Regions from separate parts of the Peptococcus niger genome, predicted to be linked through region 2. Evidence: a T-box and tRNA genes for the amino acid it is inferred to sense, from the RefSeq annotation. Region 2 holds a T-box; the other holds one or more tRNA genes.
The links. A T-box is a leader RNA that pairs with one kind of tRNA and senses whether it is charged. The one in region 2 lies ahead of ileS (isoleucine--tRNA ligase), so its partner is inferred to be a tRNA-Ile.
Positions count from the first base shown of each region.

Region 1: it encodes a tRNA-Ile, which carries the amino acid that the T-box ahead of ileS (isoleucine--tRNA ligase) is inferred to sense. The anticodon was not compared.

Region 1 is NZ_FNAF01000012.1:21,805-28,776, forward strand. Features, by position in the region: gene ppdK (pyruvate, phosphate dikinase) at 1-971, shown strand, start outside; gene BLQ16_RS08095 (deoxyguanosinetriphosphate triphosphohydrolase) at 1,044-2,087, shown strand; gene dnaG (DNA primase) at 2,222-4,033, shown strand; gene rpoD (RNA polymerase sigma factor RpoD) at 4,037-5,170, shown strand; tRNA gene BLQ16_RS08110 (tRNA-Ile) at 5,227-5,298, shown strand; gene tsaE (tRNA (adenosine(37)-N6)-threonylcarbamoyltransferase complex ATPase subunit type 1 TsaE) at 5,351-5,791, shown strand; gene tsaB (tRNA (adenosine(37)-N6)-threonylcarbamoyltransferase complex dimerization subunit type 1 TsaB) at 5,791-6,507, shown strand; gene rimI (ribosomal protein S18-alanine N-acetyltransferase) at 6,500-6,961, shown strand; gene tsaD (tRNA (adenosine(37)-N6)-threonylcarbamoyltransferase complex transferase subunit TsaD) at 6,918-6,972, shown strand, end outside.
Region 2 is NZ_FNAF01000001.1:270,099-277,070, reverse strand. Features, by position in the region: gene BLQ16_RS01455 (HlyD family efflux transporter periplasmic adaptor subunit) at 1-497, shown strand, start outside; gene BLQ16_RS01450 (YggS family pyridoxal phosphate-dependent enzyme) at 507-1,193, shown strand; gene BLQ16_RS01445 (cell division protein SepF) at 1,209-1,739, shown strand; gene proC (pyrroline-5-carboxylate reductase) at 1,743-2,531, shown strand; gene BLQ16_RS01435 (YggT family protein) at 2,547-2,843, shown strand; gene BLQ16_RS01430 (YlmH family RNA-binding protein) at 2,840-3,583, shown strand; T-box leader at 3,618-3,828, shown strand; gene ileS (isoleucine--tRNA ligase) at 3,866-6,670, shown strand; gene BLQ16_RS01420 (DMT family transporter) at 6,853-6,972, shown strand, end outside.

The DNA of each region.
Region 1 (6,972 bases), on a different contig from region 2:
GTACCGAGCACATGTTTATGCAAGTGGAACGGCTGCCGTATGTTCAGCAAATGATTTTAGCAGAGAACCTTGAAGAACGTCGGGCACCGCTGGAACATTTGCTGAAATTCCAGCAGGAAGACTTTGTCGGCATTTTGGATGCCATGGCCGGTCATCCGACGACCATTCGTCTCTTGGACCCGCCCTTGCATGAATTCCTGCCGAACATGGAAAAACTGATGTTGGAAATCAACGACATGAAACACACCGGGGCCGATGCAGGCGCTATTGAAGAAAAAGAGGTCCTCTTGCGCAAGGTGCGTGCCCTGCATGAGGCCAACCCCATGCTCGGACATCGTGGCTGCCGCCTGGGGGTTACCTATCCGGATGTCTACCGGATGCAAGCCAGAGCCATTTTAAATGCGACGGCACAATTGCTCAAAGAAGGCAAAGATATTCATGTTGAAATTGAAATTCCTTTGGTGATTGACCAAAAAGAAGTTGAAATTTTACGGGCTGAAATTGATGACGTGGCCAAGGCCGTCAGTGCGGAACAGGGCATTGAGATTCCCTACAAAGTCGGTGCCATGCTGGAATTGCCGCGGGCTTGCCTGGGCTGCGACAAGTTGACCGAGCACTGTGATTTCTTCACCTTCGGGACCAACGACTTAACACAAACGACCCTGGGCTTCAGCCGCGACGATGCGGAAGGGAAATTCTTGCCGATTTATCTGGAAAAGAAAATCCTCAAAGAAAATCCCTTTGCTGTCCTGGATGACCATGTGGCCGAGTTGGTGGCCCTGGCTGTTCAAAAAGGCCGCGGTGTTAAACCGGGGATTTCATTCGGCATTTGCGGGGAACATGGTGGCGACCCGGCATCCGTGGCCAAATGTCACGAAGCCGGCCTGACCTTTGTCAGCTGCTCACCCTACCGTGTGCCAATCGCCATTGTCGCTGCGGCACAGGCACAAATTAAAGCGCCGCGCAAATAATTGTATATTGAACGCAACTGTGATTTCCGTCACAGTTGCGTTTTGGTATTGTCCTTGGAAAGAAGGTGACCCATGAACATACGAGAAAACATTCTTTTTCAGGAAAAGGAAAATTTGTCGCCTTTGGCGGCTTGTGCAGCAGACAGCCTAGGGCGTGAACGGCCGGAGGCGGAAGATCCAATTCGCACGGCGTATATGCGGGACCGGGATCGGGTTATTCACTCCAAAGCCTTTCGACGGTTAAAGCATAAAACCCAAGTCTTTATTTCTCCGGGAAGCGATCATTACCGCACGCGGCTGACCCATACGCTGGAAGTGAATCAAATCGCTAAAACCATCGGTCGGGCTTTAAATTTGAACCTGGACCTCATTGAAGCCATTGCGCTGGCCCATGATGTTGGTCATACGCCGTTTGCCCATTGCGGGGAGGAAGTTTTAAACCGCCGCATAAAAACAGGCTTTAAGCACAATGAAAACAGCCTGCGCGTTTTAAAACGCATAGAGGCACACGGTGACCGCCGGGGTCTAAACCTTACTCAGGAAGTTTTAGACGGGGTGCTGCACCACAGTGGCTTTTCAGCTGCCGGAGAGGCGATGACTCTGGAAGGGCAAATTATCCGTTTTGCGGATAAAATTGCCTATGTGCAACACGATATTGACGATACCGTCCGGGCAGGCTTGTTAAGCGAGGCCGACCTGCCTGACGCCTATACCAATGTATTGGGGCACAGCCTGTCGGAACGGCTGACTACCCTAGTGGAAGACCTGGTCCAAGAGGGCTTACACTTGGATTTTAGGCCGGATGGCGGATTGCCAAAGCTTTCATTCAGTGAGCCTGTTCATCGGGCGCTTACCGGGCTGCGGGCTTTTTTGTTCAAGGCGGTCTATACCGGTGACGTTTGCCAAAAAGAAAGGGAGAGGGCCAGCTTTGTGGTGGATTTTCTCTTCTCCTATTATATGAAGCATCCGGAAAAGATGCCCACCTTTTACCAGCAGCTGGCGGCCTTGGATGGCCGGGAGCAAGGGGTGGCCGATTATATTTCCGGTATGACGGATAATTTTTGCATTGCGCTTTTCAAGGATCTGACCTTGCCGCGTTCTTTTATCGGCCTCTAGCGGAAACAGTTGTGAAAACCTAAAATGTATGCTAAAATAATACTTTACCAATGATAAAGGTGAAGTGGATAACTTCTCCGGAGGCCTGTCCTGCGGAGATTTTTTCACGGCAAAAACCGAGAGGGGGACTCATCGTGTCGGAGAATCGGGGACTGATTCCCCAGGAAATCATTGATGAAGTCAGTGAGCGCGTTGATATTGTGGCGCTTATTTCTCGTTATGTATCCTTAAAACGCAGCGGTGCCAATTTTACGGGCCTTTGTCCCTTTCATAATGAAAAGACGCCTTCTTTTTCGGTGTCCCCCCAAAAACGGATTTTTCATTGCTTCGGATGTGGGGCCGGGGGGAATGCCTTCAAATTCTTGATGGAAATGGAGCACCTTAGTTTTCCACAGGCGGTGCGACGCTTGGCCAAGGAAACCGGTGTCGCGGTTCCGGAGCCTGACATGAGTCCGGAAAAGAAAGCGGCCTTGCGCCAACGCAAACGTTTGGAAGAAGTCAATGAAAAAGCCTGTCGCTTCTATCGGTCGGTTTTGGCCGATGGCCGGTCGCCGGTCATCCGCGATTATTTAACAGGCCGCGGCGTTCAAGGGGCCATTGAGGAGCGGTTTGAATTGGGCGCTTGCTTGCCCGGCTGGGACCATATGACCCGTGCGCTACAGCGTCAGGGGGTCAGCGCCGATGAGTTGATCCAGCTCGGCTTAAGCGGGCGCAGCGCGAAAACAGGAAACTTGTATGACCGCTTTCGCGATCGGTTGATCTTTCCAATTCGCAATGCCCAGGGTCACGTTGTCGCTTTTGGCGGGCGCATTTTGGAAAAAGATGCGGCGCCTCAAAAGTACCTGAATTCTCCAGAAACTTCCCTCTACCATAAGGGCTCAGAATTATATGGGCTGTATCTGGCGAAAGATGCCATCCGGGATAAGGACCGGGTTGTGGTGGTGGAAGGCTATATGGATGTCCTGGCCTGCCATCAAAACGGCATTGACAATGCGGTGGCTCCCTTAGGCACAGCGCTGACCGATGCGCAAATCAAGCGGCTGCTGAGGTACACCTATCAGTTCGTAACCGCCTTTGACGGCGATGCAGCGGGCATTCGTGCCACCCTAAAAAGCATTGAGCGGATTGAAACACTTGGCGGACGGGTTCGCGTGCTGCGTTTTCCAAAGGGTCAGGATCCGGATGAATTTTTAGCGGCGCAAGGGAAGGCAGCCTTTGAAGCCCTTGTGGAAACGGCGCCGGAAGGCTTGTCCTTCCGCTTGCAGGCCTTGGCGGACCAGGCCGATTTATCGCGTATTGAAGTGCAGATGCATCTATTGGCGGAAATTTTGCCAACTGTGGACCACTATCGGACGCCGGCAGAAAAAGACCACGCTTTTCGCATCATTGCAGACTTTTTAGACTTATCCGAGCAAGTGGTGAAAGAAGAGTACCGCTATAGCCATCGGTATCAACGTCGGCGGCCTTCTGAACCGGAAGAGGCGCTGCCAGATGAACTGCCTAAACCGGTTATCACAGGTCGTGAATGGCTGCTTTTGGCTTATTTGGTGGATAATCCGAAAAATTTTTCATCTGTGGCTTCTTGTGGAGATGCTTCTTTGTTTGATAATGACGCAAAAAGTTTATATCAAACATTGAGAGCAGGATATGAAAAATACGGACAAGTGTCGGTCGGCGCTCTTGACGCCCGGTTTTCCGAAGGCTTGGCGAATGCCTTGGCCTATCTTGAGGCACATATCCCGTCGGAGAAAAAAGACCGACACTTTAATCAATTGCTGACAGAGCAGAGATTAGCTGACTTGGAAGCACAATATGCAAGGGGGCTGCAGGCATTAAACCGTTGTCCGGATGGGGACGATGACTGTACGCGTGAAATATTGGATCAGCTGGAGGCGTTGCTGATTGAGAAAAAATTATTGGAAGATGGGCCGAGAAGGGAGACCTAGTTTATGCCGGATGTAAAAAAGGAACGCAAAAATACCGATAAAATAAGTGATGCGATTTCCAAACTTTTGGCGCTCGGTCAGAAAAAAGGTGAACTCACTTACGAGGAAATCGGAGACGCTTTAGAAAAGATGGAGCTGTCTACGGAAGAAATGGACATGCTCTTTGAACAGCTTAATCAATTTGGCGTGGATCTTAAAGATGGCGAGGAGATGGAGCATCCGGATGAAGAGCCGGACGCAGCTGCCCTTGAAGACGAAGAGAAAGAATCCAAGGAAGTTGAGATTGATTTAAGCGTTCCGGATGATGTGGGTATTGATGACCCGGTACGGATGTATTTAAAAGAAATAGGCCGGGTTCCCTTGTTGCGGGCTGAAGAAGAGGTTGAACTGGCCAAACGCATGCAGGATGGTGATGTGACCGCTAAAAATGAACTGGCGGAAGCAAATTTGCGGTTGGTGGTCAGCATTGCCAAGCGGTATGTCGGGCGCGGGATGCTCTTTTTGGACCTGATCCAGGAGGGAAATCTGGGGCTTTTAAAGGCCGTTGAAAAATTTGACTACACCAAGGGCTTTAAGTTTAGCACCTATGCCACTTGGTGGATTCGTCAGGCCATCACTCGGGCCATTGCTGACCAGGCACGGACCATTCGCATTCCGGTGCACATGGTTGAAACCATCAATAAGCTGGTGCGGGTATCGCGCCAATTGCTGCAAGAGTTGGGGACAGATCCCACGCCGGAACAAATCGGGAAAATTATGGAATTAACGCCTGAACGCGTTCGTGAAATTCAAAAAGTGGCTCAGGAACCGGTTTCCCTTGAAACCCCAATCGGTGAAGAAGAAGATAGCCACCTGGGTGATTTCATAGAAGATGAAGAGGCGCAGGCCCCTGATGAAGCTGCCAGTTATATATTGCTTAAAGAGCAGCTGGAAGAAGTTCTGGAAACCTTAACACCACGTGAAGAAAAAGTTCTGCGGCTGCGTTTTGGTTTGAACGATGGCCGTTCGCGCACCTTAGAAGAAGTGGGCCAGGAATTTGGCGTGACCCGTGAGCGTATTCGCCAAATTGAGGCCAAAGCCTTGCGCAAACTACGGCATCCCAGTCGTAGCCGTAAGTTAAAGGATTACCTTGACTAGTATCTTTAGACTTGTTATAATTTTTATTGCATTTGCGGGGCCAGTCCCCGTAATACGGGCCTATAGCTCAGCGGCAGAGCATCCGGCTCATAACCGGGCGGTCCCTGGTTCGATGCCAGGTGGGCCCATGATAAGGGTGTTTCAGTTTACTGAAACACCTCTTTTTTATAGGAGGCATTTATGCAATTATCCAATCCATCTGAAATGCGCGCAGTGGCACAAGATTTGGCCGCAGTTTTGCGGCCCGGCGATGTTATCTTGCTCAAGGGTGACCTGGGCGCCGGGAAAACCACCTGGACCCAGGGCTTGGCTAAGGGCTTAGGTGTCATAGAAGAGGTCACTAGCCCTACGTTTGTTATTATTTCAGAATATCACAGCGGGCGTCTGCCCCTATATCATATTGACGCTTATCGGCTAGAAGATCCGGCAGAGGCTGAAAATTTGGGCCTTCCTGAGCTCTTTGAAGGAGACGGGGTGACGGTGGTTGAATGGCCGGAGCGCTTGGAAGGCTACTTGCCGGAAGACGCCCTAATCCTGACCCTAAGCTATTGCGGTGCAGGGCGTGAGCTGACTTACCAGGTACAGGGCCATGCGGATATTTTGCAAAGGAGGGACAAGTGATGCGAATTTTGGCGCTGGACGCGGCTGTTAATACAGCATCTGTGGCGGTTTTGGCCGCTGGGAAAATTTGCGCGGAAGTCACCCTCAACACCGGTTTGACCCACTCGGAACAGTTGATGCCTATGGTTGACCGGGCCTTGACCCTGAGTGGTATTGATATTGCGGAAATCGAAGGCCTTGCAGCCACCTGTGGGCCGGGCTCCTTTACCGGGCTGCGGATCGGATTGGCAACGGCAAAGGGCTTGGCCCAAGGGCTGCAGGTGCCCATTGTCGTTAAGACCACGCTGGATGTTTTAGCGGCCGGCCAGGTTCCCCACATGGGCATCATTTGCCCAATTTTAAATGCCCGCCGGAAGGAAGTTTATACCTGTGTCTACAAGGCTGACGGCGACCGCATCTATCGCCAATCGCAACCGCAAGCAGTTGCCTTAAGTGAATTGCTGGCAGGCTTATTTGAAGCGCCGAATGTTCTTTTTTGCGGGGACGGCGTCGATGTTTATGCGGAAGCAATTACCGCTCAATGGACCGGAAAGCCCTTGTTTGCCCAAGGACTAAACCGGTATGTTCGTGCCGGCGTTTTGGCGGAACTGGCCGAAGCAGATCTAAAGGTGGGTAAGGGCAAGAGCTATTTGACGGTTGAACCGTATTATCTGCGACAATCAGAGGCCGTCTTAAACTGGGAAAAATCTCATCCAGGCGAGTGCCTGTATGATTGACCTACGCATTTGCACTGACCAGGACGGACCGGTTTTGGCAGAAATAGAGGCGCAAACCTTTGTCCAGCCATGGGGGTCTGCCAGTCTTGGCCCAGCCTTAGCGGCAGAAGACAGCCATTTGGCGCTGGCCGCCTATGATGGGGACCAGCCCGTTGGTTATGTTCTTTTTCAGTATGTATTGGATGAGGGCGAGTTGTGGCGCTTGGCCGTTTTGCCGGACTACAGGCAAAACGGTTATGGTGAGGCCTTGCTGAAAGCTGGTATGGCGCAGCTTTATCAGCAAGGCGTTCTGAAATTTTTTTTGGAAGTGGCTGCAACAAATGCTGCTGCGGTTGGCTTGTATGAAAAAAATGGTTTTGTACGCCGGTCTGTGCGGAAAAAATATTACGGCGATGTGGACGCCTATATCTATGAACGGGAGATGCAAGATGAGTATGACGATATTAGCCGTTGAGTCGTCCTGTG
Region 2 (6,972 bases):
ATGTCACCCGCGGTACCGTTTGCGCAGCCGTTATTGATAATTTGAAACCGGTGGTCTTGTATTTTTCGTTTTCAGATAAAAACAACCATGTGATTAAAAAAGCTGATGAAGTTATCCGAATTCGCTTTCCGGATACAGGAGATGATGTCCGGGCCTATGTGCTTAGCGTGGATAAAGATAAAAATGGAAAAAGTTGGGCAAGGCTTAACTTAGGCCCTATGAGTGATATGTTTTTATTGGAACGTGTCGTTCAGGCGGAGGCTTATAAGCGAGAACAAGGCGTTCTCAAACTTGACCAAGCGACCCTGATGATGAAAACGGGTCAGTCAGGTCGAAAAATACCGGGCATTTATACCCTGGATAACGGGATGGTCAAATGGCAGCGCGTTCATGTCATCCATAAGACAAAAAATAAGGTGACCTGTGATATTCTGCCAAAAGGAACGACCATTATCACTACGCCTGAACGCGTGCGTGAAGGTGAAATATTAAAGTGAGGGTTGATATTGTCTATTCAAGAAAATATTGCAAGGATTCAAGAAAAAATTGAGGCGGCGCGCGCTAAGAGTCCTCATCCTGATTTACCAGTGACGCTTGTGGCCGTTAGTAAGTTTCACAGCGTAGATGAAATTCGTGAAGCCCAGGCGGCCGGTGCAAGGGTCTTTGGTGAAAACAGGATCCAAGAATTGCTGCCCAAACTGGATGCGCTGGAAGATGAACAGGTACCTTTTCATGTCATCGGTCATTTACAGACCAATAAGGTTCGGCAAATTGTTGGCCGGGTGGCGATGATTCAATCCTTAGACAGTGAACGATTGGCGCAGGAAATTGAAAAAAGAGCTGCCGCCAAAGATGTTACCGTATCGGTGCTGGTTCAGGTGAATATGGCCGGAGAAGAGCAAAAATACGGTATGCCACCGGAAGAAGTGAAGGCATTTCTGGAAAGATTTGCTGAGTTTCCTCATTTGCGTTGTGAAGGTTTGATGTTCATTGCGCCAAATTTAGAGGATAAAAATGAGTTGCGTCCTTATTTTAAAGGACTTTATGAGATGTTTAAAGAGTATCAAACTTTAGAAATACCAAATGTATCAATGACCCATTTGTCCATGGGGATGAGTGGTGATTATGACGTTGCTATTGAAGAAGGAGCTACGATGGTACGCATCGGAAGCGCTATTTTCGGAAAGAAATAACTTGGGGGTCAGAGCATGGCTATAGGTAAAAAATTATTGGATCTTGTGGGTTTTGTAGACGCAGAAGATGAAAACGCACAATTGGAAGACGATTATCATAACGACTATTACGAATCGTATGATGCGCCGGTCCAGACAGAAGAACGTCGCTTTTCGCCGGTCAGCCGCTTCCGGGAGAGCTTTCCCATTGCAACGGAAGAGGCCTCTTACAGCGGTGGTGATGATATGAAAATTGTATTGTTGCAGCCGATGCGGTTTGAAGAAGCGCAGACGATTACGCGCTACCTTTTGGACAATCGTGTTGTTGTTTTCGATTTGCATGAATGCCAGGTGGAGGAAGCGGTCAATATTGTTAACTTCGTCAGTGGGGCTATTTTTGCCTTGAACGGGTCCATCCAAAAAATCAATGACCGAGGGGCTATTTTTGTAGCGGTTCCGCCATCAGTAAGCCTGGAAAACGAATTGCGCGGCAGTTTAAATGACGGAGATTATGGACCGACCATTGCCGAATGGGTCAATCATCAGCGGGGCAAGGGTGATTTTTAAATTATGAAGCTTGGATTTATAGGCTGCGGCGCTATGGCACAAGCCATGATTAAAGCCGTTTTAAGCGATGGAGCGGATTATGCCATCGCTTTTTCCCAACGCAATGAATCACATGGGCGCGCTTTTGCAGAAGAATGGGGCCTGACCTTTATGCCGGATAATGCCGCTTTGTATGAGACCAGCGATGCCGTCGTACTGGCTGTCAAGCCTCAACAGTTGGAGGCTGTAGCGGCAGATTTGCGCAGTTCGCACGCCACCCCCTTGGTGCTGTCCATTTTGGCCGGGACACCGCTGGCGCGTTTAGCTGAGCTGGTGAGACATGACCGCTTGATCCGGGTCATGCCTAATGTGGCTGCATCCGTAGGCGCCTCCATGAGCATTATGGCGCCCAATCCGGGTCTTGACGACGGGGACATCAAGTGGGCAGAAGGTTTTTTGACGACCATCGGCCGGACGGTTATCCTGGATGAAGCGAGCCTGGACAAGGCCGGGACGGTTAATGGCTGTGGGCCGGCCTTTTTCTTTCAAATTTTGGAAGCCTGCTCAGATGCGCTGGTAGCGCTTGGGATACCTCGGGCCGTCAGTTATGAAATTGCTGCCCAAACCATGAAAGGATCTGCCGAATTGGCCCTTCAAGACGGGGCTCACCCGGCCTGTCTGAAGGATAAGGTGACCTCTCCCGGCGGCACGACCATTGCCGGTATTTGCGCCATGGAGAAAGCCGGTGTACGTAGTGGTTTGATTGATGCGGTGATGGCAAGCTATGCTCAAACCTTGAAAATATCTCAATAGAGAAGCGGTGAAAAATTGACTTTTGGAACTATATTTTATGATGCGGTAAACTTGGCCTTTCGTCTTTACCAGATTATGATTGTTATTCGTGCCTTTATGACCTGGTTGCCGATTGATCAAAGCAGCCGTATTGTAACCTTTATCGGTGATTTGACAGACCCCTTCTTTCGCTTGATTGAGCGTTTTATGCCGGCTGCCTTCTTGGCGCCCTTGAACTTTACGCCATTGATTGCTTATATGCTGGTCGCTTTTGCGCGCATTGCAGTGAATCAAATTCTTTTGCAGCTGATTTACGGGGTGTCGTCCTTATGAGTGATGAAGTCAAGCTGCGCCGACTACAGGATCTGATGCATCAGGCGCAAAAAACCTGGCAGCCGGTTATTACCGATTTTATGCCACGTGAACAGGCAGAAGATTTTTTACCGATGCTGCGCCAAACAGATCTATACACCCGCCTTTGGGGAGGCTGGGAAGGAGCCGAGCGGGTTCGCTTGGCTTTTTCTATGCTGGAAGATATTACAGATGAGGATTTTAACATTCAGCTCATGGCTCTAGACGGTCCGGTAAAATATTTAAAAGCAGATCATCGCGACTACCTGGGCGCCATTTTATCGCTGGGATTTACCCGGGATAAAATGGGGGATATTTTGGTGCGTGACGGGGGATGCGAATTTTTTATTGATGCAGACCTGACTTCTTATTTAGCCCTGGCAGATTTGCGGGTACGCCATGTCCCGGTACAAATTAAACCGCGCGATCTTTCAACCTGGCTTGCGCCGGAGGTAAAGACGGAAACGGTGGAAATTATTGTCCCCGGTATGCGTCTGGACGCGGTTATGGCCAAGGCCTTTCACTTGTCGCGCCGCCAGTGCAATGAATTGATTGAAGCGGGCCGCGTCCGCATCAATCATGATGTGGAATGGCGTAGCCATCAGCTGCTGCAGCCGGGCGATTTATTGGCCGTGCGGGGCCAGGGGCGGATTCGCATTGGAGAGATTACCGGTGTCACTAAAAAGGACAACCGAAAACTTCTCATTGAACTGTACTTATAAGTGTTGACAAGCGCATATCAATTGACTATTATAGAACAAAGCATTGATGGGAACAGGAGTAAGAGTTTATCGGCTACAGCGACTCTGCGGTGGTGGAAGGCAGAGAGCCGACCTGCTTGCTTATCCTCCTTGAGCTGCGACCTGAACGATTGAGTAGGGAAGCCGTTTTATTGGCGTTATACAATAGTCGAGTGCCGTTGATTAAACGGTATGAGGGTGGTACCGCGAGTTAAATCGTCCCTTTTGAGGGGCGATTTTTTATTTTATGGAAGAGGTGTTCATATGGCGAAGAGTGAAAAAGAAAAAGCTTACGGCAATACCTTGAATTTGCCGAAAACAGACTTCCCCATGCGAGGCAATTTGGCCAAAAGAGAGCCGGATACCCTAAAGTTTTGGGAAGACATTGATTTGAATAAGTTGGTGATGGCCAAAAATGCCGGACATGAGAAGTTTATCATTCACGATGGCCCGCCCTATGCCAATGGCCATTTGCATTTAGGCCATACGATGAATAAGGTCTTAAAGGATATGATCAACAAGTCAAAGAGCCTTCAAGGCTATTTGCCCCCCTATGTGCCTGGCTGGGATACCCATGGCCTTCCGATTGAATTGAAAGCCATTGAGAACGTCGGCTTGGATGCGAAAAACAGCGACCCGGTTGCCTTCCGTGATGCCTGCCGTGATTACGCGCTTAAATTTGTGGACATTCAACGGGATGAATTCAAACGTTTGGGCGTGCGTGGTGATTGGGACCACCCTTATCTGACCCTGTCGCCGGATTTTGAGGCCGAAGAAATCGGTGTTTTCGGTGAAATGGCAAAGAAAGGCTATATTTATAAGGGCAGCAAGCCGGTTCACTGGTGCCCCCATGACCACACCGCCTTGGCTGAAGCTGAAATTGAATATGGCGAGCAAACGTCGCCGTCAATTTATGTTGCCTTTAAAATTACCGATGCCAAAGGCCATTTTGATAAAACGGATGCCTACATTTTAATCTGGACAACAACCCCCTGGACCCTGCCGGCCAACCGTGCCGTGACCTTGCATCCGGATTTGGACTACCATTTGGTCCAGCTGGGCAAGCGGAAATATTTGATTGGAAAAGACCTTTTAGAGGATGTCCTCAAGACCATTGAAAGCGCTGAAAAGCCGGAGATTTTGAAGACCTTTAAGGGCAGCGAACTGGAGTACATGCAGTATATGACCCCTTACGGCGGTGATGAAGGGATCGTTGCCCTGGGGACCCACGTCACGACCGATGCCGGTACCGGCTGTGTTCATACGGCACCCGGGCATGGGATGGAAGACTTTGGCATTGGCCAGAAATATGGCTTGACCATTTTATCCCCGGTGGATGATGAGGGCTACATGACCGCTGAAGCCGGTGCTTTTGAAGGCATGGACTTGAAAACCGCTAACAAAGCGATTTTAAAGGATTTGGTCGACCGGGATATGCTGGTTTATCAAAATACCATCAGCCACCAGTATCCGCTCTGTTGGCGCTGCAAAACGCCGACCTTTTTCCGCACCACCCCCCAGTGGTTCGCCTCCATTGACGGCTTCCGTCAAGATGCATTGGATGCCATTGAGCATGATATTCGCTTTACGCCGGCCTGGGGTAAAGAACGCATTTATAATATGATTCGCGACCGCGGCGACTGGTGTATTTCCCGCCAACGCATTTGGGGCGTTCCCATCCCGGCCTTCTATTGTGATGATTGTGGTGAAATCATTATCAATGACGAGACCATTAGCCACTTGCAAGACTTGTTCCGTGCAGATGGGGCGAATGTTTGGTTCAACCATGAGGCGAAGGACTTATTGCCGGAAAATTACACCTGCCCGGCTTGCGGCGGTAGGCATTTTACAAAAGAAACGGACATCATGGATGTTTGGTTTGACTCAGGCAGTACCCATCAAGGGGTGCTGCGTCGGCGTCCTGAATTGTCCTGGCCGGCCGACCTGTATTTGGAAGGCAGCGACCAGCACCGGGGTTGGTTTAACTCCTCCCTGTGTACCTCGGTTGCCGTTAATGGCAAAGCACCCTATCGTCAATTGTTGACCCACGGCTTTTTGGTTGACGAGCAAGGGCGGAAAATGAGTAAGTCTCTGGGCAATGGGGTTGATCCTTTGGAAGTCATCAACCAGCAAGGGGCGGATATTTTACGCCTTTGGGTGGCTTCAGCAGATTACCGTGGCGATGTCTCCGTTTCCAAGGGTATCCTGCAACAGATCAGTGAAGCCTACCGGAAAATCCGGAACACCTTCCGGTTTATGTTGGGCAGCCTGTCTGACTTTGATCCGTCGGTGCATCGCGTTGCCGTGGATGACCTGACGAATTTGGACAAATGGGCCATGCTGCGCCTGCAAGATATTATTGCGGACGCGCAGAAGGCTTATGAGGATTATGAATTCCATCAAGTTTATCGCGCGGTGCATAATTTCTGCACCATTGATTTATCGGCCTTTTATCTGAACATCATCAAGGACCGGCTGTATGCTAATGAAACGGATGGCAAAAATCGTCGCAGCGCTCAGACCGTTTTATACGATATCACCCTGGCCTTGGATGTCATCCTGTCTCCCATTTTGTCGTTTACGGCAGAAGAGGTCTTCCGCTATTTGCCGGTTGCGGATAAACCGCAAAGCGTTCAGTTGATGGACTGGCCGCAAGTTCAGGCACCGGCGGTTTCCGAGGATTTTGCCTCGCACTGGGAACGTCTCATTGCTTTCCGAAATGAAATCACCAAAGCTTTGGAAGAGGCCCGTCAAAACAAAACCATCGGCAATTCATTAGACGCCAAAGTTGTTTTTGCCCTCACCGGTGAAACGGCGGTTTATCGTCAAGATGTTGCTGCTTTAGGCGATGATTTGGCAGATTTTCTCCTGGTTAGCCAGGCTGAGATGGTCGAAGCGGTTAACGGGGACGTGTGGACAAGCGATCTCCTTCCCGGCCTGACCCTACAGGTTCTTCCTGCTGAAGGGGAAAAATGTCCCCGCTGTTGGAAGTACAGCACGACGGTCGGCCATCACCACCCGGACCTTTGCGATCGTTGCGCTGACGTGTTGACAAACGAAGAGGCCTAATTGACTGCGTCGATTGCTTTTAAGAGATAAACCGGCTTTTGCTAAGCCTATCTTTGCACGCTTGTTAAATTCGATGTGATGAATTTGATAAGCGTGCTTTTTTAGACAAAGGATGTGGACTTGGTAGAGGTCAAGGGTTTTGTGGAGGATCAGCAAAAAGGGGAAGTGAAAGAGGTGGTAGGATGAACCTGCGGCGAGCTTATTTTCTATACTTGCTTTCTGTTATTATGTTTGGTTGCAATGGCATTATCGCCAGTCATATCGCGCAATCGAGCATTACCATTGTGTTTTTCCGTTTATCT